Regions from separate parts of the Candidatus Symbiopectobacterium sp. NZEC127 genome, predicted to be linked through region 4. Evidence: predicted binding sites of a transcription regulator. Region 4 holds the regulator's gene; each other region holds the start of a gene.

Region 1 (5,395 bases), on a different contig from region 4:
TGCCCAAAGCGATCCGCTAGAAGCCGCCACGCAGCTCTGCACCCTTCGACAAGCCATCACCAAGTTATCGGATCCTGAGTTCAGCCATGGCGATAACCTGCGGCTGCACCCCGCCTCCGGTCGATTACGCTCAACCTACTTCCCCTCACTGGAAGCCATCAGTGATATCGATGGCTATCTGGCTTGGGCCTGTGCGCGAATTCCGACCATAAACCATTTAATGACCTGGCGTTATCAGGGTAACGGCGTGATGGATAAAACCGGTGAGATAATCCAGCAGCAACGGCAATCGCGCAGTTACATCAAGCTTATCAGCCACGTTGCAGAGAAGGTCCCTTCGGTTTGACATAAAAAAAGCCCCGCTAGCGGGGCTTTTTTTCACTGACGGCGCGGGTGATTAATGCGCGTCGATAAAGATAAACTTCAGCAGGAACAGCGCCGCAACCACCACCACACAAGGGCTGATTTCACGCCAGCGCCCGGTTGCCGCCTTCATCACCACATAGGAGATAAAGCCCAGGGCAATCCCTTCGGTGATGGAGAAGCTGAACGGCATCATCACCGCAGTAATGAACGCAGGCACCGCTTCGGTAAGATCGTCCCATTTCACGCGCGCCAGGCTCGAGGTCATCAACACCCCAACATAAATCAGCGCACCTGCCGCCGCATAAGCGGGCACCATGCTGGCCAACGGTGAGAGGAAAATCACCAGCAGGAACAGAATACCGACCACAACCGCTGTCAGTCCGGTGCGCCCGCCAACCGAGACACCGGAAGAGCTTTCGATATACGCGGTGACGGAGGAGGTGCCAATCAACGAACCGGCCACCGAGCTGATGCTATCAACGTAAAGCGCCTGCTTCATCCGAGGGAATTTACCGCGTGCATCGACTAACCCGGCTTTATCCGTCACACCAATCAGGGTGCCGGAGGAATCAAACAGGTTTACCAGCATAAAGGAGAAGATCACGCCAGAAAGCGCCAAATTCAGTGACCCCGACAGATCCACCTGACCGACAACGGACGTGACGCTCGGCGGCATGGAAAACACGCCAGAAAATTTCACGTCACCCAGCAACAGGCCAATGACCGTGGTCACCACGATAGAGATCAGCACAGCGGCGTGAATGTTACGTGAGGCCAGCACCGCAATGATAAAGAACCCCAGCGCGCCCAGCAGAACGCTGTGAGACGTCAGGTTGCCGATGGTCACCAGCGTTTCCGGGTTGGCAACAATGATGCCAGCGTTTTTCAGGCCCATCATACCGATAAACAAACCGATACCGCTGGCAATGCCTAAACGCAAACTGATCGGGATGTTAGCAATCATCCAGTAGCGAATCTGGAAAATGGTCAGTATCAGAAAGCCGACCGCGCCCCAGAAGATGGCGCCCATCGCGATCTGCCAGGAAATCCCCATGGCACCGACGACGACGAACGCGAAAAAGGCATTCAGCCCCATGGCGGGCGCCAATGCAACCGGCAGGTTAGCCACCAGCCCCATCAAAATACTACCAAACGCAGCAATCAGACAGGTGGTCACAAACACCGCTTGGGTATCCATGCCCGCGACACCCAGAATCTGCGGGTTTACGAAAACGATGTATACCATGGTAAGAAAGGTCGTGAACCCAGCAATCGTTTCCGTACGCGCCGTAGTGCCATGTTGGCGCAGTTTGAATACGCGCTCCAATAAGCCTTGCTCTCCCGCAAGCTCAGGTTGTGATGTTTTCATTATCAACGTTCCAGATAAGGAATTATGGTCGGTGGGTATCCTATAACAAAATGTGCAGAGATTAACGCCGTTAGCCGGTTTTTTTTCTCGCTATAAGCAAACGTTATCGCGACCGATCCTCGCCACGGTATCGGGTCCTCTTTTTTCCGCAAACACGCGAGAAAAACAGCGAACCAGCCATAACGATCCGCCTTCAGAACAAAAAATGAATCCCAAGTGAAAAACAGGGTTTTATCGTGTTTATGCCCGGTAAGGCCAAAATACTGGCGCAGTGGGGTAAAGTAGTGGGCGAACCACACGCGTTACCAATAAGGAACCCCATGTCTTCGATTGACTGTGTTTTTTTCGATTGTGATGGCACGCTGGTCGACAGCGAAGTGATTTGTTGCCAGGCCTATGTGAACATTTTTATTCCGTATGGCTTACAGTTGTCGCTGGAAGAGGTCATCAAGACCTACAAAGGCGTCAAGCTCTACGACATTATCGACAGAGTGAGTGCACAACATGGCCTGACAGTGGTGCCTGAAACGCTGGAAAAACACTTCCGTGCAGAGATCGCCCGGCTGTTTGAAGAATCGCTGCAACCTATTGACGGTATTCCAGAACTGCTTGCCGCGATTACTGTGCCAATGGGCGTGGTGTCGAACGGCCCGGTCAGCAAAATGCACCACTCGCTCGGGTTAACCGGTCTGCGAGAGCACTTCGCCGATCGTCTGTATAGCGGTTACGATTTGAAAAAATGGAAGCCCGATCCCGCCGTTATTTATCACGCCGCTCAGCAGATGCAGGTCAATCTGGCAAACTGTCTGCTCGTGGAAGATTCGTTTTCAGGCGTGGAAGCGGGTATCGCCGCAGGCATTCCGGTGTACTACTACTGCGCCGACCCGCACAATCCGCCCATCGATCACCCGCTGGTGACCACCTTCCACAACGTGCGTGACTTACCGCAGCTGTGGCGCGAAAAAGGCTGGAACATCACCGCCTGACGGCGTTAGGCCGCGCTAGGCTGGGCGCGGCCGCCAGCGCCACCAAAACCGACGTTTTGGCGCGTCAACCCGTGCATGCACCGCATAGCGCTGGCTGACGCGATGTGCCAACAGCTCCAACGCCAGACAGATAATAAAGTAAACCAGCGCCACAAACAGGAACACTTCGGTGGGGTAAACCATACTGCGGTTGTTAACCTGGGTGGCCAGAAACGTCAATTCCCCCACGCCCACGATATAGGCCAGCGAGGTATCCTTGATTAAGGAAATCCACTGGTTGATAAACGATGGCACCATCATGCGTAGCGCCTGGGGCAACACGATAAACCAGAGTACGCGCCAGCGGCTAAAACCCAACGACAGCCCAGCCTGCCACTGCCCCTGACTGATGGCAACAATCCCCGCCTTGACGCCATGCGCCAGATAGGCTGCGCCAATAAACGCCAGAGCGCACACCACGGTGGTGATTTCAGGAATATCGACACCAAACACAATAGGCAGCAGGAAGTAAGTCCAAAAAATCAGCATGATCACCGGGATGGCGCGGAAAAAACCCAGCACCAGCGCCAACAGCGCGCCCAGCCAGCCACGCGACATCGCCAGCGCCACCCCCAGCACCGTGCCCAAAACCGCAGAAACGATACCGGCCAATGCGCTGATGACGAGCGTCAATGCGGCCCCTCCGAGTGGGCCATCAGGAAAAGTGCCCCACAGCAGATAGCTGAGGTTATCGCTGATAATCGTAAAATCCATGTTAGTGCCCTCGCGCCAATTGACGTTGCTGCCGCCACATGCCCCAGCCTTCGATCAGCGCAATGATAGCGATATACAACACCGTCGCCACGCCGAACGCCTGAAAGGTGCGCAAGGTTTCGGTCTCTACCTGACGTGAGGCGTAAGAGAGTTCAGCTACGCCAATCGCCATCGTTAAAGAGGAATTCTTGATGATATTCATGTATTGCCCCAGCAGCGGTGGCATAGCAATTTTCAGCGCCTGAGGCAGCACGACATAACGCATGGCTTGCCAGGGCGTCAGCCCCAATGCCAGCGATGCGTGTTTTTGTCCACGCGCGACCCCGCCTATTCCTGCCCGAATCTCTTCGGCAATAAACGCGCTAGAATAGAGCGTCAGGCCAATCAATCCAGCAAGAAACTCGAAAGAGGGCCAACTTAAAACCTGACCGGCAATGGTCACATCATGGGGTGAATTCAGCCATTGCAACAGTGCACCCGGCAGCAACTGCGCCGCACCGAAATACCAAAAGAACAACTGTACCAGCAACGGCGTATTGCGAAACAAAGCACTGTAAGCGATTACCGGCCAGCGCAAGAGGTTACGTTGGCTATCTCTTGCCGCGGCAAGCACCATTCCCAGCAACGTTGATAGCACAACCACACACAGTGAAAGCCACAGTGTCAGCAAAAAACCGTGCCACAACCATGACAGATAACGAGGTGCCAGCAGCCAGTTTTCCAAAAAAGAAGCAACGCTTTCAGTCAATGTCATACCCTGTTTGCGGTAGTAAAAACGCTTTGTTGCAGAAACGACAATGCCCTCTGTTCAACAGAGGGCAGAATGAGGTGTCACCTGATCACGTTAGCACGTGAGGGCGGATAAGAGCATCAGGCTTTCGGTTGTTTATCCAACGGCGCAAAGGTGAAATCACCACGCGGTTGAGCAGATTTTGTGGTCGGCCCAAACCAACGATCGTAGGTCTGTTTCGCTTCACCGGTTTTTTCCAGTTGCAGCAGCGTTTCATCCACCTTCTGAGTCAGGCGATCTTCGCCTTTAGGTACGCCCACTCCTTGGTATTCCTTGGTGATGCTAAACGGAGAGATTTCAAACTCCGCTTTTTGTGCATCTGGCACGTTAGCCAGTAAGCCAACCAGCTTGGCATCATCCTGAGTGATGGCCTGGACGTTACCATTACGCAAGGCAGCGAAAGCAAGCGGTGTGTCGTCATAAGAGATGACTTTTGCCGTTGGGTAATGTTCACGCAGCGTGATCTCTTGCACAGTGCCTTTATCAGCACCAATCCGCAGCGCTTTAATGTCTTCCGGCGTTTTCAGTACGCCTTTACGCGCGATAAATTTCTGCCCAGTGGCGAAGTAGGGAATACTGAAATTCACCTGCTTGGCGCGCTCATCGGTAATGGTGAAATTGGCGGCGATCAAATCGACTTTCTGCGAGGTCAGTAACGGAATACGGTTAGCCGGGTTGGTGGCGCGCAGTTCGACTTTCACACCCAGCGCTTTGCCGATGGCTTCCGCGATATCCACATCATAGCCCACCAGCTTTTTGGTTTGCGGATCGACAAAACCAAACGGCGGGTTGCTGTCAAACACCGCAATTTTTACTACGCCCGCTTTCTGGATATCATCCAGCTTGTCCGCCTGAGCGACACCGGAAACAGAAATCAAACCCGCCAGTAACGTTAATGCAACAACTTGTTTTTTCACCATTTCCCTTATCACCCTTATACGTTTTGTTAGTCAGCAAGCTAACAGTCCGCGCGGCAATCAGGAAATAATAAAAATGGATAATATTATAATCTTATGTCACATAGCCGAGTTTCAGACTCAGGGAAGGCGTTTTAGGAAAGATAAAACTTGGGTGGCGGAGGGAGAAGCCGGACGATTCGTCCGGCCAGCGGGTTTAGAACCTGTATTGCAC
Region 2 (5,395 bases), 550 kb from region 4:
TCATGCCGCAGCCTATCTGGCCGGGCGTTTGGCGCAACTGCCAAAAACGGGCAAAGTGCGTGCGGTGATCGGTATGCTGGCTGATAAAGATATTCCCGGCACCCTGGCGCAGCTCAAGCCGGTGGTGGATGAATGGTATTGCGCCCCACTGGAGGGGCCGCGCGGTGCAGGCGCTGAATTGATAGCGGCACACCTTGAATCCAGCCGGTCGTTTGACGATGTCGCGACCGCCTGGCATCAGGCGATGCAAGATGCAGATACGCAGGATACCGTGGTGGTGTGCGGATCTTTTCATACGGTAGCGCATGTCATGGAAGCGCGGGAGGAGAGGGGGTCGAATGGCAAGTAAGTTTCAAAACCGTCTGGTCGGCACCATTATTCTGGTAGCGTTGGGCGTTATTGTGCTGCCTGCTCTGCTGGATGGCAAAAAGAAACATTACGAAGATGAATTTGCCGCGATTCCTCTGGTGCCAAAGCCGGGCGACAGCACGGAGGCAGAATCATTGCCTTCATTGAACCAGTCGTTGCCCAGCCAGCCGCCGGAGGGTGCGCAGCAGGCGATGCAAGGACAACCGGCTCAGGGCGGTGTGATCGCGCCAGAGGATGACGGCGCCATGCAGGCACCGCCGAGCAGTACGCCACCGTCGTCTTCCGCACCGATAGAAATTGCCCCGCCCGCCGTGGCGGCGCGTCCGGTCACCCCTAAAGCGGAAGTGAAACCGGAAACCAAACCCAAGGCGAAGCCGGAAACTAAACCGGAAGTGAAGCCTGAGCCGAAACCGGAAAGCAAGCCGGCAACGCCTGCGCCACAACCCGCGCAGCAGCCCGCCGCGCAACCGGAAGTGAAGCCGGAAGCCGCACCAGCAGGGCAAGCCTACGTGGTGCAACTGGGCGCGCTGAAAAATGCCGATAAAGTGAATGAGATTGTGGCCAAGCTGCGCCTGTCGGGATACCGCGCTTATACGGTGCCATCGACGCCGGTCGCGGGAGAGATAACCCGCATTTACGTCGGACCGGATGCGTCAAAACAGAAATTACAGTCCGCCCTCGGCGAGCTGCAACAACTGAGTGGATTGAGCGGGCAGGTCAGGAACTACAGCGCACGTTAAGGGTTGCCAGCAAATTCACCTATCGGTGAAATCGTTGGGAAATAGGCTACGCAAACGTTTTCTTTTTCTGTTAGAATGCGCCGCGAACAGGATGATGAGCGGCGCTATGCTCTGTTGAACCGGCGGTAATCGCTGTTGGTGCGAGAGAGATTGTGTTGGCATCGTTCGTGAGTGAGAGAATTCATGGTTTGGGTTGATTACGTCATCATTGGCATTATTGGTTTCTCTGCGCTGGTCAGTTTGATCCGGGGCTTTGTTCGTGAGGCGCTTTCGCTGATCACCTGGGGCAGTGCATTCTTTGTCGCCAGCCATTATTACCCATACCTGTCGGTCTATTTCACGCGTTTTGAAGACGAGCTGGTGCGCAACGGGGTTGCCATCGCCATTCTGTTTATTGCGACATTGATTGTGGGAGCGATCGTCAACTATGTGATTGGTTCACTGGTTGAACGAACCGGGCTTTCAGGCACCGACAGGGTACTGGGCATTTGCTTTGGTGCGCTGCGCGGCGTGTTGATTGTCTCTGCGCTGCTGTTCTTTTTGGATACCTTTACCGGTTTTTCACAAAGCGACGACTGGAAACGGTCTCAGTTCATCCCGCAGTTTAGCTATATCATCAGGTGGTTTTTCGACTACCTGCAAAGCACGTCAAGTTTCTTGCCGCAGCACATAGAGCTGCGGTAGCGCTGATGAGGAAAAGACAACATGTGCGGTATTGTCGGTATCGCCGGTTTTACACCGGTAAACCAGTCGATTTATGACGCGTTAACGGTGTTACAGCACCGTGGACAAGATGCCGCAGGCATCGTCACCATCGATCCCATGAACTGCTTCCGCCTGCGTAAGGCGAACGGCCTGGTGAAGGACGTATTCGAGGCGCGTCACATGCAGCGCCTGCAAGGCAATATGGGCGTGGGGCATGTACGTTATCCTACCGCAGGCAGCTCCAGCGCATCGGAGGCCCAGCCGTTTTATGTCAATTCCCCGTTTGGCATCACGCTGGCGCACAACGGTAACCTGACCAACGCCCATGAACTGCGCAAACAGCTGTTTGAGCAAGGGCGTCGCCACGTTAACACCACCTCTGATTCTGAAATCCTGCTCAATATCTTTGCCTGCGAGTTGGATCGTTTCCAACACTATCCGCTGGATGCTGACAACGTGTTTGCTGCCGTTGCTGCTACCCACAAGATGATTCGCGGTGCCTATGCGTGCGTCGGGATGATCATCGGGCACGGTTTATTCGCTTTCCGCGATCCCAACGGTATCCGTCCATTGGTGATCGGCAAGCGCGAACTGGCCGATGGCCGCATCGAGTATATGGTGGCCTCGGAAAGCGTGGCGCTCGATACCCTTGGCTTTGAGTTCTTGCGTGACGTAGCGCCGGGAGAGGCGGTTTACATCACCGAGAAAGGGCAACTGTTTACCCGTCAGTGCGCCGAGAACCCGAAAAGCAACCCGTGCCTGTTCGAGTATGTCTATTTCGCTCGTCCGGACTCCTTTATCGATAAAATTTCGGTCTACAGCGCCCGTGTGCGCATGGGCCAAAAGCTGGGCGAGAAGATTGCCCGCGTGTGGGAAGATCTGGATATCGATGTAGTGATCCCGATTCCGGAAACCTCCTGTGATATCGCCTTGGAGATTGCGCGCATTATCGATAAACCGTACCGCCAGGGGTTTGTGAAAAACCGCTATGTGGGCCGTACCTTTATCATGCCGGGCCAGGAACAGCGTAAAAACTCGGTGCGTCGCAAACTGAACGCCAACCGCGCCGAGTTCCGCGACAAAAACGTGCTGCTGGTGGATGACTCCATCGTACGTGGCACCACCTCGGAGCAAATTGTCGAAATGGCGCGTGAAGCCGGTGCACGTCGCGTTTATCTGGCCTCTGCCGCGCCGGAAATTCGTTTCCCCAACGTGTACGGCATTGATATGCCGAGCGCCAATGAGCTGATTGCCCACGGCCGCGAAGTGGAAGAGATTCGTAAGATTATCGGTGCCGACGCCCTGATTTTCCAGGATCTGGACGATCTGATCGCCGCCGCACGGGAAGAAAACCCGGATATCGTGCAGTTTGAATGCTCGGTATTTAACGGTATTTACGTGACCAAAGATGTCGATCAGGGTTATCTCGATTATCTGGAAGGGTTGCGTAATGACGATGCGAAAGCGTTGCGTGGTCAGAACGAAGTCGAAGATCTGGAACTGCATAACGAAGGTTGATGTCATCCTGGCAGCCGATCGGCAATGACAGTGAAAAGGGAGGTGCGTAAGCGCCTCCCTTTGTTGCTTATTGGGCGGGGATAAGGCAAAGTCAGCCCGTTATCCTTTTTGCACAGCAGCATTTCGAGGTTTGGCATGAAACGACTCATCATTGGACTTTCCGGTGCCAGCGGCGCGATTTATGGCGTGCGCCTGTTGCAGGTGTTACAGTCGTTGGACGATGTGGAAACCCATTTGATCATGAGCCCAGCCGCCCGACAAACGCTGACGCTGGAGAGTGATTACAGCGTGCGCGATGTGCAGGCATTGGCTGATGTGGTGCATGACAGTCGTGACATCGCGGCCTCGCTGTCGTCCGGCTCGTTTCGCACGGCGGGAATGGTGATTCTCCCCTGTTCCATCAAAACCCTCTCGGGCATTGTGCACAGCTACAGCGATAACTTATTGATTCGTGCCGCAGACGTGATATTAAAAGAGCGCCGCCCATTGGTGTTGTGCGTGCGTGAAACCCCGTTGCACCTCGGCCATCTGCGCCTGATGACAGCGGCCGCAGAAATGGGGGCGGTGATCATGCCGCCCGTTCCCGCGTTTTATCACCGCCCGCAAACCTTGCAAGACGTGGTGGACCAAACGGTCAACCGCGTGCTCGATCAGTTTGATATTGCGTTGCCCGAGGCGTTGTTTACCCGTTGGCAAGGCAGTTAACGCCGTCCAATCTGGCAGAGTGATGCAAATACACACCAATCAGGTGCAATTCCCCTCGTCTTTTCTCGCGCTTTCTTGCCTGTCGGCGCAAGGTTTGCACTACGCTTAAGCGGTGGTGCGTTGTTATGGTGCAAGCGTTGATTGATTTGCACCAATATGTTGCCGGGAAAGCGCGCCGTCTCTTTTCCGAACAACCCTCGTATCATCATCCTCGTCAGGGTGCCCCTATCACTACGCGCCTGCGGCAGATTTCGGATTTATCCGTATTTTGCTGCGATTATGGCGTGGATTTTGCAGGGTTTCTGCTGATGAGACTGGCGGCGCTGGCATCCCTCTCGCGCAAGAGCGCGCAGGCGTCTGACCGCCCCTTTACGCTTAGTGATATTCATTCTTTTTGATCATCATTCCATCAAGATAAGGGTTGCGAAATGAAAAAATTATTCAGAATTCTGCCGTTGGCCTTAGTTATTGCTGCGGGAAGCGCGCTGGCCGATGTTCCCAAGAATCTCAAAATCGGCACCGATCCGACGTATGCACCCTTTGAGTCCAAGAATGCCAGCGGTGAACTGGTGGGGTTTGATATTGATTTGGCTAAAGAGCTGTGCAAGCGCATCAAGGCTGAATGTACCTTTGTGGAAAGTGACTTCGACGCGCTGATCCCTTCACTGAAAGCGAAAAAAATAGACGCCATCATCTCCTCGCTCTCCATCACCGAGAAGCGCCAGCAGGAGATTGCTTTCACGGAAAAACTCTACGCTGCTAACGCGCGTCTGATTGAGAAGAAAGGGGCGAACATCCAACCGACGCTGGAGTCGCTGCGCGGTAAACGTGTCGGCGTGTTGCAGGCATCGACTCAGGAAGCTTTTGCCAACGCCAACTGGCAGCCCAAAGGCATTGATGTGGTGGCTTACCAGAACCAGGATTTGATCTACGCCGATTTGACCGCAGGCCGTATCGATGCCGCGTTCCAGGATGAAGTGGCGGGCAGCGAAGGCTTCCTGAAATTACCGGCGGGTAAAGATTATGTCTTCGCGGGTCCGGCGGTGAAGGATGATAAATTCTTCGGCGTAGGCACCGGCATGGGGCTGCGCAAAGACGATAAAGCGCTGAAAGCCGCGTTGGATAAAGCGTTTGAAGAGATTCGCAAAGACGGCACCTACGACACTTTCGCGAAGAAATACTTCGATTTTGACGTATACGGCGGCTAATGGCGTGTTGCCGGGATCTGCCTGCATTATGCAGGCAGAGTGTGCATTTTTAGACGGAAACACGCGATGCTCTACGGCTATACCGACCTGATTCTTGACGGAGCGCGCATGACGCTGCAATTAGCGGTGTGCTCGTTGCTGTTGGCGTTG
Region 3 (5,395 bases), on a different contig from region 4:
GACCACCCATGGTCGGCAGCACCGCATCTGGACGCTCTTTTTCGATGATTTTGCGCACTACTTCCCAGTGGATCGGCTCGATATACGTCGCATCGGCCATTTCCGGGTCGGTCATGATGGTCGCCGGGTTGGAGTTCACCAGAACGACGCGATAACCCTCTTCACGTAACGCTTTACACGCCTGCGCGCCAGAGTAGTCGAATTCACAGGCCTGACCGATAACGATCGGGCCAGCACCAAGGATCAGGATGCTTTTAATATCAGTACGTTTTGCCATTTTTCTGCTCCCGATTATTTACCATTGGCACGATAAGATTGAATCAGTTCGATAAAGTGATCGAACAAAGGGGCCGCGTCGTGCGGACCAGGGCTGGCTTCCGGGTGCCCCTGGAAACTGAATGCCGCTTTATCCGTGCGATGAATCCCTTGCAGGGAGCCGTCAAACAGCGATTTGTGCGTTGGGCGCAGCGTCGCAGGCAGTGAGTTTTCATCCACGGCGAAACCGTGGTTCTGCGCGGTAATCATCACGCAGTCTGCATCCAGATCTTTCACCGGGTGGTTACCACCATGGTGACCAAATTTCATTTTGACCGTTTTAGCACCGCTTGCCAGCGCCAGCAGTTGATGACCGAGGCAGATACCAAATACCGGAATGTCGGTCTCCAGGAAGGCTTTGATTGCCTTAATGGCGTAGTCACACGGCTCCGGGTCACCGGGACCGTTGGAGAGGAAAATGCCATCCGGATTCAGTTTGAGCACCTCTTCTGCGGAGGTCTGGGCAGGCACAACCGTCAGACGGCAGCCACGATCGACCAGCATACGCAGAATGTTGCGCTTCACACCGTAGTCATAAGCCACCACGTGGTACGGCAATTCACTTTCCGCTTTGGCGGCAGGCAGTTCACCGGCTAACGTCCAACTGCCTTGCGTCCAGCCATAAGGTTCTTGCGTCGTCACTTCTTTTGCCAGATCCATGCCCTTCAGGCCAGGGAACGCCTTAGCTTTTTCCAGCGCCAGCGCGGCATCCGGCGCATCCCCGGCAATAATGCAGCCATTCTGCGCCCCTTTCTCACGCAGCAAGCGAGTCAGCTTACGCGTATCGATATCGGCGATGGCAACGATGTTATTGCGTTTCAGGTAATCCGAGAGGCTCTCTTCATTACGGTAGTTGCTGGCAATCAGAGGCAGATCGCGAATAACCAGGCCTTGAGCATGAACAGAGGGGGATTCTTCGTCGCTGGCGTTAGTGCCGACATTACCAATATGGGGATAAGTGAGAGTAACAATTTGGCGGGAATAGGAAGGATCAGTGAGGATTTCTTGATAACCGGTCATCGACGTATTGAAGACCACTTCCCCCACTGCCGTTCCCTCTGCCCCGATGGCACGACCGTGGAATTGGGTTCCGTCTTCCAGAACCAATAGCGCTGACTTAATCAAAACACCCTCCAAGGAATAAACAATCATGTTATCTGCATATTAATTCAGATTAGTCACTCCAAATCAATGCAAAAATTACCTTTTAGGTAAACTTTTGGCAAATTGCGCGCATTTTAATGATGGCCGTTCAACTTGTCCACTCTAACCGACATTTTTCTCCATTTTTTATGGCTTACAGCGTCACTGACTGGCTACAGCCACAAAAACAGCCCTCAAAAAGGCAAAGTAAACGGTTGCCTGGCAACATTATTAGCCAGAAGGGAATATTTGACCAGCAGGCGCCTGATCGGGCAATGGCGGGTTAAAAAAACGCCACCAAAAACAGTAAAAACCGGGGGAAATAGCAATTTTTACCAATTACGATATATAAAAATCAAAACAACCCTAAATAATAAAAAGGATGACAAATAAGCCATCCCATTCACTGAGTTAACAAAAAAAATAAAATCAAAGATCGTTCAGAGAAAGCACATCTCTCATATCGAAAAGACCTGATTTTTTAGCTTTCAACCAAATTGCGGCACGAACCGCACCATTAGCGAAGGTCATGCGGCTGGAAGCCTTATGGCTAATCTCAATGCGCTCGCCGACATCCGCAAACATGGCAGTGTGCTCACCGACGATATCCCCGGCACGCAAGCTGGCAAAACCGATACTGTTTGGCACACGTTCGCCGGTGTGACCTTCACGCGCATAGACCGCGCAGGTTTTCAGATCGCGCCCTAACGCTCCCGCAATGGCTTCCCCCATCGCCAACGCCGTCCCTGACGGGGCATCGACTTTATGGCGGTGGTGCGCTTCAAGAATCTCGATATCCGTGTAGTCGCCCATCACCGTGGCCGCTTTCTCCAGCAATTTCAGCATCACGTTGACACCTACGCTAAAGTTGGCGGCAAACACAATACCAATCTCCTGAGCAGCCGCGCTGATAGCCGCTTTGCCCGCATCATCGAAGCCTGTGGTACCGATAATCATGCCCTTGCCATGCTGGCGGCAGAATGCCAGATGTACCAGTGTGCCTTCAGGACGCGTGAAATCGATGAAGATATCAAAATCATCACCTACCGCAGCCAGCGAATCCTGCACGGTAACGCCCAGCGTGCCCAGCCCCGCCAACTCACCGGCATCAACCCCAACCAGCGATGAACCTTCGCGCTCTAGCGCCGCGCCGAGCACCGCGCCTTCCATCTGCGAAACCGCCTGGATCAGTTGACGCCCCATTCGACCACCGGCACCGGCAATCGCTACACGTATTGCATCCTTCATCGTTATCTCTCTTTTTTCACTTGCGCCGTAAAAACGTTCTCAGGTTAGCGGGCCAACGCGACGGCTGCCAGCGGATTTCACACAGGATTAGAAATTTCTGACAAAAAGGGCGAGTAATCAGTAAAAGCTATCCCCCAGAAGCCGTTCGAAGCACAGGGACAGGCAAATTCGACCGAATAGGCAAGAGAGGTAATTACGCATAATCATGCAGTTTTTATGCATTGGAAAGAGGTGAAAACTCAGGCAAAAAAATAGCAGGGATATCACCCTGCTGAAATTGCTGACAAACCGCCCTAGTCCCACCGTCATTCCCGCGCAGGCGGGAATCTCTTGCCGAAGAAATGCGTTTATCCTCACAGAGATCCCCGGCTTTCGCCGAGGATGACGGGAGGGGAGCGCAGGATGACGGGAGGGGAGCCGAGGAGGACAAGGGGTAAAGTGACTTTGTCATCAGTCTGAGCAGGGATATCACCCTGCTATTTTTTACCCTGCCTCACGCCAATATCAATCGATCTGCTTCACTTCTACGCGCAGCTCTTTCGGTACTTCAAAGACAATATTCTCTTCACGGCCTTCCAGCTCGAGTGCGACTTTTCCACCCAGGGATTTAAGGCGCTCAATCACCTGCTGAACCAGAATGTCCGGCGCAGAAGCCCCCGCCGTCACACCCACGCACGCCGCGTCTGTCAGCCAGCGTTCCTGTATATCATTCGCGGAGTCGATAAGGTAAGCGGGTATGCCAGCACGCTGGGACAGCTCTGCCAACCGGTTGGAATTGGAGGAGTTTTTCGACCCGACCACCAGCACCACGTTGGCGCGTTCCGCCAGATAGCGCACCGCTTCCTGACGATTAGTGGTGGCATAGCAGATATCGTCTTTACGCGGGCCGATAATCTGTGGAAAACGTTCACGCAGTGCATCAATCACCGCAGAGGTGTCATCCACCGACAGCGTGGTCTGCGTCATAAAGCAGAGGTTACCCTCATCTTTAACCTGCAAGTTCCACACGTCCTCCGGCGACTCCACCAGATACATGCCGCCGTCATTGTTGCTGTACTGCCCCATGGTGCCTTCTACTTCAGGGTGACCCGCATGGCCGATCAGGATAGCTTCTACCCCTTTGCGGCTGGCACGCGCCACCTCCATATGCACCTTGGTCACCAACGGGCAGGTGGCATCAAAGACGGTCAGATCGCGATTCTTCGCTTCCGCCCGCACGGCCTGAGACACGCCATGCGCAGAAAAAATCAGGATCGCCCCATCAGGCACTTCACCAATCTCTTCAATAAAGATCGCGCCGCGGTCACGCAAGCCATCCACCACATAGCGGTTATGCACCACTTCGTGGCGCACATAAATCGGCGTGCCGTAAATTTCCAGCGCACGCTCAACAATGCTGATGGCGCGATCGACGCCCGCGCAGAAACCGCGCGGATTAGCCAGTAAGATTTGCACGCTCAACCTCCTGCGCCACAGGATCGATATCGATCACCTCTACGTCAAAACTGACGTGATGACCGGCAAGCGGGTGATTGAAATCGACCGTGATCGATTCTTCCGCCACTTCACGGATCACGCCGGGCATATCATTGCCCGCCACACCGCTGAACAGCATGATGGTGCCCACGTCCGGTACGCCGGTCTGGGCAAAATCGCGGCGCAGAAAGAACTGAATCAAATCCGGATTGGACGGCCCGAAGGCCGATTCCGGCGGCAACGTGAAACGGTGCTTATCTCCCCGGCACAAGCCGAGGAGTTGCTGTTCCAGTGCCGGAGACAAACTCTCATCGCCCAGGCGAAACAGCGCGGGTTTGCCCCGTTCGCGGGTCGATTCCGCGACGCTGCCATCTTCCAGCGTCAGCACAAAATGCAGCAGTACGGCGCTGGTATTCTGTACGCTCTGCGTCATGCCTGCCCCTTCGGCTTCGCCGAGGCGTCGTGAGGTGCCAGAAAGCCTTCCAGCACCACCAGACCGGCCCCGATACAAATGGCCGTATCTGCCAGATTGAACGTCGCGAAGTGCCAGTCACCGACATAGAAGTCAATGTAATCGACCACAAAGCCGTGCCAGGTTCTGTCAAACAGGTTCCCCAGCGCGCCGCCGATAATCAGCGCATAGGCAATATTGCTCAGCTTCTGGTCGGCGCGATTGCGGTACATCATTACCAGCAGCGCCACCACGATCATGATGGCGACACCGGCAAAGAACCACCGCTGCCAGCCGCCTTTATCTGCCAGGAAGCTAAACGCTGCGCCGTAGTTACGGGCATAGTGCAGGTTTAACGAGGGAAACAGCGCCCAGGTTTCACCCAACTCAAAATTTGCCAGCACCCAGTATTTGACGCCAAGATCCACCGCCAACACTACCAGCACCAGCCACAGCCAGCGCAACCCGCTTGAACAGATCGATTTATTCATCAGACAAATTTACGCTCTTCGCCATTACCGCCCACATTCGTGGCACAGCGTCCGCATACCTCTGGGTGTGCAGCATCCACACCGATATCGGACTCATAGTGCCAGCAACGCGGGCACTTGTGCCCATCCGCTTTGCTTAAGGCAATTTTCAGACCAGAGAGTTCACTTGCCTGCGCATCCGCCGGGGCATCTTCATAGCGTTCAACCCGCGCCTTGGAGGTCAGCAACGCAAAATGCAACTCCTGTTGCAGACGACCCAGCTTCTCGGACA
Region 4 (5,395 bases):
ATATTATGCGCTTACTTCATACCATGTTGCGTGTTGGGGATTTACAACGCTCAATCGATTTTTACACCAAGGTACTGGGGATGCGTTTGCTGCGAACCAGTGAAAACACCGAATACAAATACACGCTCGCTTTCGTGGGTTATACCGAAGAGAGCGAAGGGGCCGTCATTGAACTGACGTACAACTGGGGCGTTGATAAATACGATTTGGGTAATGCCTACGGGCACATCGCGCTGGCCGTTGAAGACGTTGCCGCAACCTGCGAACGTATTCGTCAGGCAGGCGAGAAAGTGACGCGCGAGGCCGGTCCGGTCAAGGGTGGAACCACGATTATTGCCTTTATCGAAGATCCCGATGGTTACAAGATTGAGCTGATTGAAAAAGCACAATCCGGAAACGGACTCGGCAACTGATTGTTTCTCGATGCTGTGCGGCGGCCTCTGCCCGCCGCTTTTTCGCTTCATCTCTCCCCTTCTCCGTTACGCGTCGCTGATTCGATTGCCCGCCGCTTCCCCCCGTCAGGGTGCTGAAGGCATCAGGCTTACTGCATTGGCGCCAGGAATTTGCCATAATGCGCGCTGCATTTAGTAAATGACTAAAGAGAACATGGCTGATAAAAATAACCTGAACGCGCTGAGTGGCCGTTTCCGTGGGTTTTACCCGGTTGTTATTGATGTTGAAACCGCGGGGTTCAACGCGAAAACTGACGCACTGCTGGAAATTGCCGCCATCACAATGAAAATGGATGAGGACGGTTGGTTACAGCCCGATGAAACCTTGCATTTTCACGTTGCGCCATTCGAAGGTGCGCTGCTTGATCCCGCCGCGCTGGCGTTTACCGGCATCGATCCTCATAATCCGCTGCGCGGTGCCGTCTCTGAATACGACGCCTTGCATGAGATATTCAAAATGGTGCGTAAAGGTATTAAAGACAGAGGCTGCAATCGCGGGATTATCGTCGCTCACAACGCCAATTTTGATCACAGCTTTTTGATGGCAGCAGCGGAACGTTGCGGGCTCAAACGCAACCCGTTCCACCCGTTTGCCACGTTTGACACCGCCGCGCTGAGCGGATTGGTACTGGGACAAACCGTATTGGCAAAGGCCTGCATGACTGCTGGCATCGCCTTCGACTCCGCGCAGGCTCACTCAGCGCTTTATGACACGCAGCAAACCACGGCGCTATTTTGCGAACTGGTTAATCGTTGGAAGCGGCTGGGCGGTTGGCCATTGCCCGTGGAAGACCAAACGGTCTGAGTTCCCCCATCGGGGTCATACACCGGTTTCATACCAACAGTAAAGGGACCCTTATGCGGGTCCCCTCTTCTACATCAGATAGCGGCAGTATACCGCCAACAGGCACGATTTACTGCGCGCTGTCGCCGTCCTGCGGCTCACGGTATTTGTCTGCGGTTTCTTTGATCAACGGCTGCAATTCACCACGTTGATACATTTCAATGATGATATCGCATCCGCCAATCAGTTCGCCGTCAATCCACAGTTGGGGAAAGGTCGGCCAGTTGGCATATTTTGGCAGCTCAGCACGAATATCCGGGTTTTGCAAAATGTCTACATAGGCGAAGCGTTCACCGCAGGCTGACAGCGCTTGCACGGCCTGCGCGGAGAAACCGCAGCTCGGCAACTTCGGGGAACCCTTCATGTACAGCAGAATCGGGTTTTCTGTAATCTGGCGCTGAATTTTTTCAATCGTTGTCGTCGTCATGCTTTTGCTTCCTCAAACGGTGTTTCTGCGAGCCATTACGCTGCCCTCTTCATGGCGGAGGGATCGCACGGCATCATTATGTAACGGGGTATTATCGCACCATTGTCGCGTATGCGCTTTGTGATCCACGCGATCCCAAAGCACATTTACCGTTGCGTCATTGTAGCGAGAGCGGTCATGACAAAAAAACGCCATTTTTTGTAGGGTCTTTTCCTGTCACCGTTCTCCCCAGGTCCCTCGGTGAAATATGCCGCAATAAATGATGATATTTACAGCGGGAAAACAATTATTAACGTTTTCTCATGATTCTGTTAAGCGAAAAGGTGATTTCCTGCTTTTTTCTCATGGCGTTTTCGTCAATACTGTTCGAATTGAGCGAGTTAAGGATTGTATTCGGTCTCTTTTATCATGCGCGTATTTATTACTCTGATCTTTGTTTTCTTCAGCCATCTGTTTATTAATGTTGCCCAGGCAGCTCCGCACACCAATGCGGAGAAGAAAGCCAGCGCCAGCACCGATGACAAGCACCTGAAAAAAAACCAGACCACCAAAACCACTAAAAAGCCACAAACTCCGCCGGAACCACCGAAGAAAAAGGCAACACCGGAAAAAGCGAAAGCCAAAGCGCAGCCTGAAAAAAAGATCGCTGAGAAAAAGGTAGTTGAGAAAAAAGCCAAAATAGCCCCAAGTACGAAACCGACCAAAACCACGGCCACTAAAAAGATCTCTGGCGACGTTGAAGCCAAGACCGCAGCATCAAAAACCACGTCATCGCGCTACCACAGCGCAACGCCGGCAAAGCTGGTAAAAGGGCTCAAAAAAGGGGCGGAAACGACTACGCAAAAAACGGCGGCGATAAAGCCAGGCGCAAAAAAAGCGGGCAAAGAGCCAGTGCTGAGCGAAGCGCATAAGCGCCGCTACCAGCATGCAAAAATGACGGCAATGAACAAGCTGATGAGCCAGATCGGTAAGCCTTATCAATGGGGCGGTAACTCGCCTTACACCGGTTTCGACTGTAGCGGTCTGGTCTATTATGCCTATAAGGATGTGGTGAAAATTCCTATCCCACGCACCGCCAATGAGATGTATCACCTGCGCGATGCTGCTCCCATCAATAAGGGTGAACTGGAGATTGGCGATCTGGTGTTCTTCCGCATCAACGGCCGTGGCACCGCCGATCATGTCGGGGTTTATCTTGGCAATGGCAAGTTTATTCAGTCACCGCGTACCGGTGCCGATATCAAGATCAGTAAGTTGAGTGAGGACTACTGGCAGGAACACTACATTGGCGCACGTCGCGTGGTGACACCACAAACGATTCGCTAATCGCCCAATCGACGCGTTACGGATAAAATAATAAAGACCAGGTGATGCCTACGCAGCCTAGTCTTTATTTTAATCGCTGTCAGTTCAATACGGCAACAAAGCTAAATACCATGATCATGACTAACGCCCCAACCGTGGTCAGTAATGACATTTTCAAATCAGTATTCATTCTATCTCCTTGAAACACAGAAATGCGTGGAAATTGCCGCCGCATTGGATGCCACATTGCTTTTTGCACGCCAATCGCCGCAGCACAATGACGCCAAGAAGGTATTGTTACACAATTTATAGGGAAAATCTCCGATCCCGGCTGCACTAATTATATCAATTATCCCTTTCACTTTCGCGGCAAATCAGCCAGAATTCGCAGTTTACCGTGCGCTGCGTCGGTGTCCGAACACGTCATCTTCAATGGGATCAATGCATCCCCTTTAGGTACAAAGTACGTCGGCAGTCTCCTTCTGATATCCTGTTTATTCCATCAGAAAGAGAACATTACGCAAAAGCAAACGATTAACAAACTATATACTGCCGTAACAAGTAGGTTCAGGAGTCATTTTTAGATGGCAACGATCAAAGATGTGGCAAAGCGTGCTGGCGTTTCAACTACAACCGTCTCTCACGTCATCAACAAAACACGTTTCGTCGCCGAAGAGACCAAAACGGCCGTGCGGGAAGCCATCAAGGAATTACACTACTCCCCGAGCGCAGTAGCGCGGAGCTTAAAGGTCAACCACACCAAATCCATCGGACTGCTCGCCACCTCAAGCGAAGCACCCTACTTCGCAGAAATCATCGAAGCGGTTGAAAACAGTTGTTATGCCAAAGGCTACACCCTGATTCTGTGCAACTCGCACAATAACCTGGAAAAACAGCGAGCCTATCTTTCCATGCTGGCGCAAAAACGGGTCGATGGCCTGTTGGTGATGTGTGCGGAATATCCGCCCGAACTGTTGGGCATGTTGGCGGATTATCGCAGCATTCCCATGGTGGTGATGGATTGGGGTCAGGCACACAGCGATTTCACCGACACCATTATTGACAACGCTTTTGAAGGCGGATATCTGGCTGGCCGATACCTGATTGAGCGCGGCCACCGCGACATCGGTGCCATTCCCGGTATTCAGGAACGCAACACCGGCAGTGGGCGTTATCTGGGTTTTCTCAAAGCCTTGCACGAAGCGGATATCACGGTACGCGATGAGTGGGTTGTTCAGGGCGATTTTGAACCGGAATCCGGCTATAAAGCCATGCACCAGATTTTGGCGCAGAAACAGCGCCCGACCGCCATTTTCTGCGGCGGCGATATCATGGCGATGGGCGCTATCTGCGCGGCAGATGAGCTAGGGCTACGTGTACCGCAAGATATTTCCGTGATTGGCTACGATAATGTTCGCCATGCGCGTTATTTCACGCCGGCCTTGACCACCATCCACCAGCCCAAAGAGCGTTTGGGTCAATCTGCCTTTACCATGCTGCTCGATCGCATCACCAGCAAGCGCGAAGATGCACAGGTGATTGAGGTTCATCCGACCCTTATTGAGCGGCGTTCCGTGGGTGATGGTCCGTTCCGCGACTATCGCCGTTAATGTTTAAGACGATTTTCTTATAATATATTGATTTTTATATTCTTCATGGCTGCATCAATCAATTTCGACTTGTCCTCTGATTGAAGCAGTCATACACTGTTTTTCATTCGGACAATATCCCTACACTTATCCTTATTACAAAAAGCGCAGAATTGCGTATCAGGATACGTGCCCCTACGTGCTACCACGTACCGGCTTTGACTCTTCATTCCCTCTGGGTATCCAGAGAGTAGACGATGGATGTTATGCCTGCTGCCACTGTGCAACGGGCAAGCATAAACGGCTGCGCACGAATGCAACCGCTTACTCTTTGAACAACGGGTAACTTGCCCGTGATTCGAACACGCTGTGCGCAAACCGCAGCGTTAGGGTTGATGAAAGACTGTCTATGCTGTTCCTTGCGGCGCTGCCTGGCAAGGTTGGGAGAAGTTATGAGTTCATCATATGTAGAGGAACTGGCAGAAAATAACACGTCCTGGTTCCGGATCGTTCAAGCGTTATTGGCTATCGCTGATATCAAAATCAATGGTTCTCGACCGTTTGATATCAGGGTACGCAACCCCGATTTCTACAAGCGCGTTCTGCGTGAAGGCTCACTGGGACTCGGGGAAAGCTATATGGACGGTTGGTGGGAGTGCGATCGTTTAGACTGCTTTTTTCGGCGTCTCTTACGCGCGGGGCTTGAGAAAAAAGCCCCCCATCATCTCAAAGACATTTTGCATATTGTCGCCACGCGTTTGATTAACCTGCAATCGCG

Evidence for each region. Region 4 encodes PurR, which represses purine synthesis genes. Its sites were predicted from a motif close to CANGCAAACGTTTGCNTG; they were not measured.
Region 1: J5069_RS18645 (NCS2 family permease) is a predicted target of PurR. The motif match lies at 1,829-1,846, and genes of this name have one in related genera.
Region 2: cvpA (colicin V production protein) is a predicted target of PurR. The motif match lies at 1,157-1,174, and genes of this name have one in related genera.
Region 3: carA (glutamine-hydrolyzing carbamoyl-phosphate synthase small subunit) is a predicted target of PurR. The motif match lies at 1,663-1,680, and genes of this name have one in related genera.

Annotation. Positions count from the first base shown of each region.
Region 1 covers NZ_JAGFPG010000005.1:239,342-244,736, forward strand. Annotated here, with positions in the region: gene J5069_RS18640 (4'-phosphopantetheinyl transferase family protein) at 1-346, shown strand, start outside; gene J5069_RS18645 (NCS2 family permease) at 398-1,735, opposite strand; gene yieH (6-phosphogluconate phosphatase) at 2,056-2,721, shown strand; gene J5069_RS18655 (amino acid ABC transporter permease) at 2,737-3,474, opposite strand; gene J5069_RS18660 (amino acid ABC transporter permease) at 3,476-4,228, opposite strand; gene J5069_RS18665 (ABC transporter substrate-binding protein) at 4,345-5,184, opposite strand; gene J5069_RS18670 (hypothetical protein) at 5,378-5,395, opposite strand, start outside.
Region 2 covers NZ_JAGFPG010000001.1:1,810,543-1,815,937, reverse strand. Annotated here, with positions in the region: gene folC (bifunctional tetrahydrofolate synthase/dihydrofolate synthase) at 1-349, shown strand, start outside; gene dedD (cell division protein DedD) at 339-1,109, shown strand; gene cvpA (colicin V production protein) at 1,293-1,793, shown strand; gene purF (amidophosphoribosyltransferase) at 1,815-3,332, shown strand; gene J5069_RS08385 (UbiX family flavin prenyltransferase) at 3,468-4,037, shown strand; gene J5069_RS08380 (hypothetical protein) at 4,163-4,435, shown strand; gene J5069_RS08375 (lysine/arginine/ornithine ABC transporter substrate-binding protein) at 4,466-5,245, shown strand; gene J5069_RS08370 (histidine ABC transporter permease HisQ) at 5,312-5,395, shown strand, end outside.
Region 3 covers NZ_JAGFPG010000003.1:186,024-191,418, reverse strand. Annotated here, with positions in the region: gene carB (carbamoyl-phosphate synthase large subunit) at 1-277, opposite strand, end outside; gene carA (glutamine-hydrolyzing carbamoyl-phosphate synthase small subunit) at 292-1,440, opposite strand; gene dapB (4-hydroxy-tetrahydrodipicolinate reductase) at 1,888-2,706, opposite strand; gene ispH (4-hydroxy-3-methylbut-2-enyl diphosphate reductase) at 3,211-4,161, opposite strand; gene fkpB (FKBP-type peptidyl-prolyl cis-trans isomerase) at 4,142-4,615, opposite strand; gene lspA (signal peptidase II) at 4,612-5,124, opposite strand; gene ileS (isoleucine--tRNA ligase) at 5,124-5,395, opposite strand, start outside.
Region 4 covers NZ_JAGFPG010000001.1:1,260,497-1,265,891, forward strand. Annotated here, with positions in the region: gene gloA (lactoylglutathione lyase) at 6-413, shown strand; gene rnt (ribonuclease T) at 607-1,257, shown strand; gene J5069_RS05675 (Grx4 family monothiol glutaredoxin) at 1,367-1,723, opposite strand; gene J5069_RS05680 (C40 family peptidase) at 2,132-3,049, shown strand; gene J5069_RS05685 (YnhF family membrane protein) at 3,129-3,218, opposite strand; gene purR (HTH-type transcriptional repressor PurR) at 3,613-4,638, shown strand; gene cfa (cyclopropane fatty acyl phospholipid synthase) at 5,070-5,395, shown strand, end outside.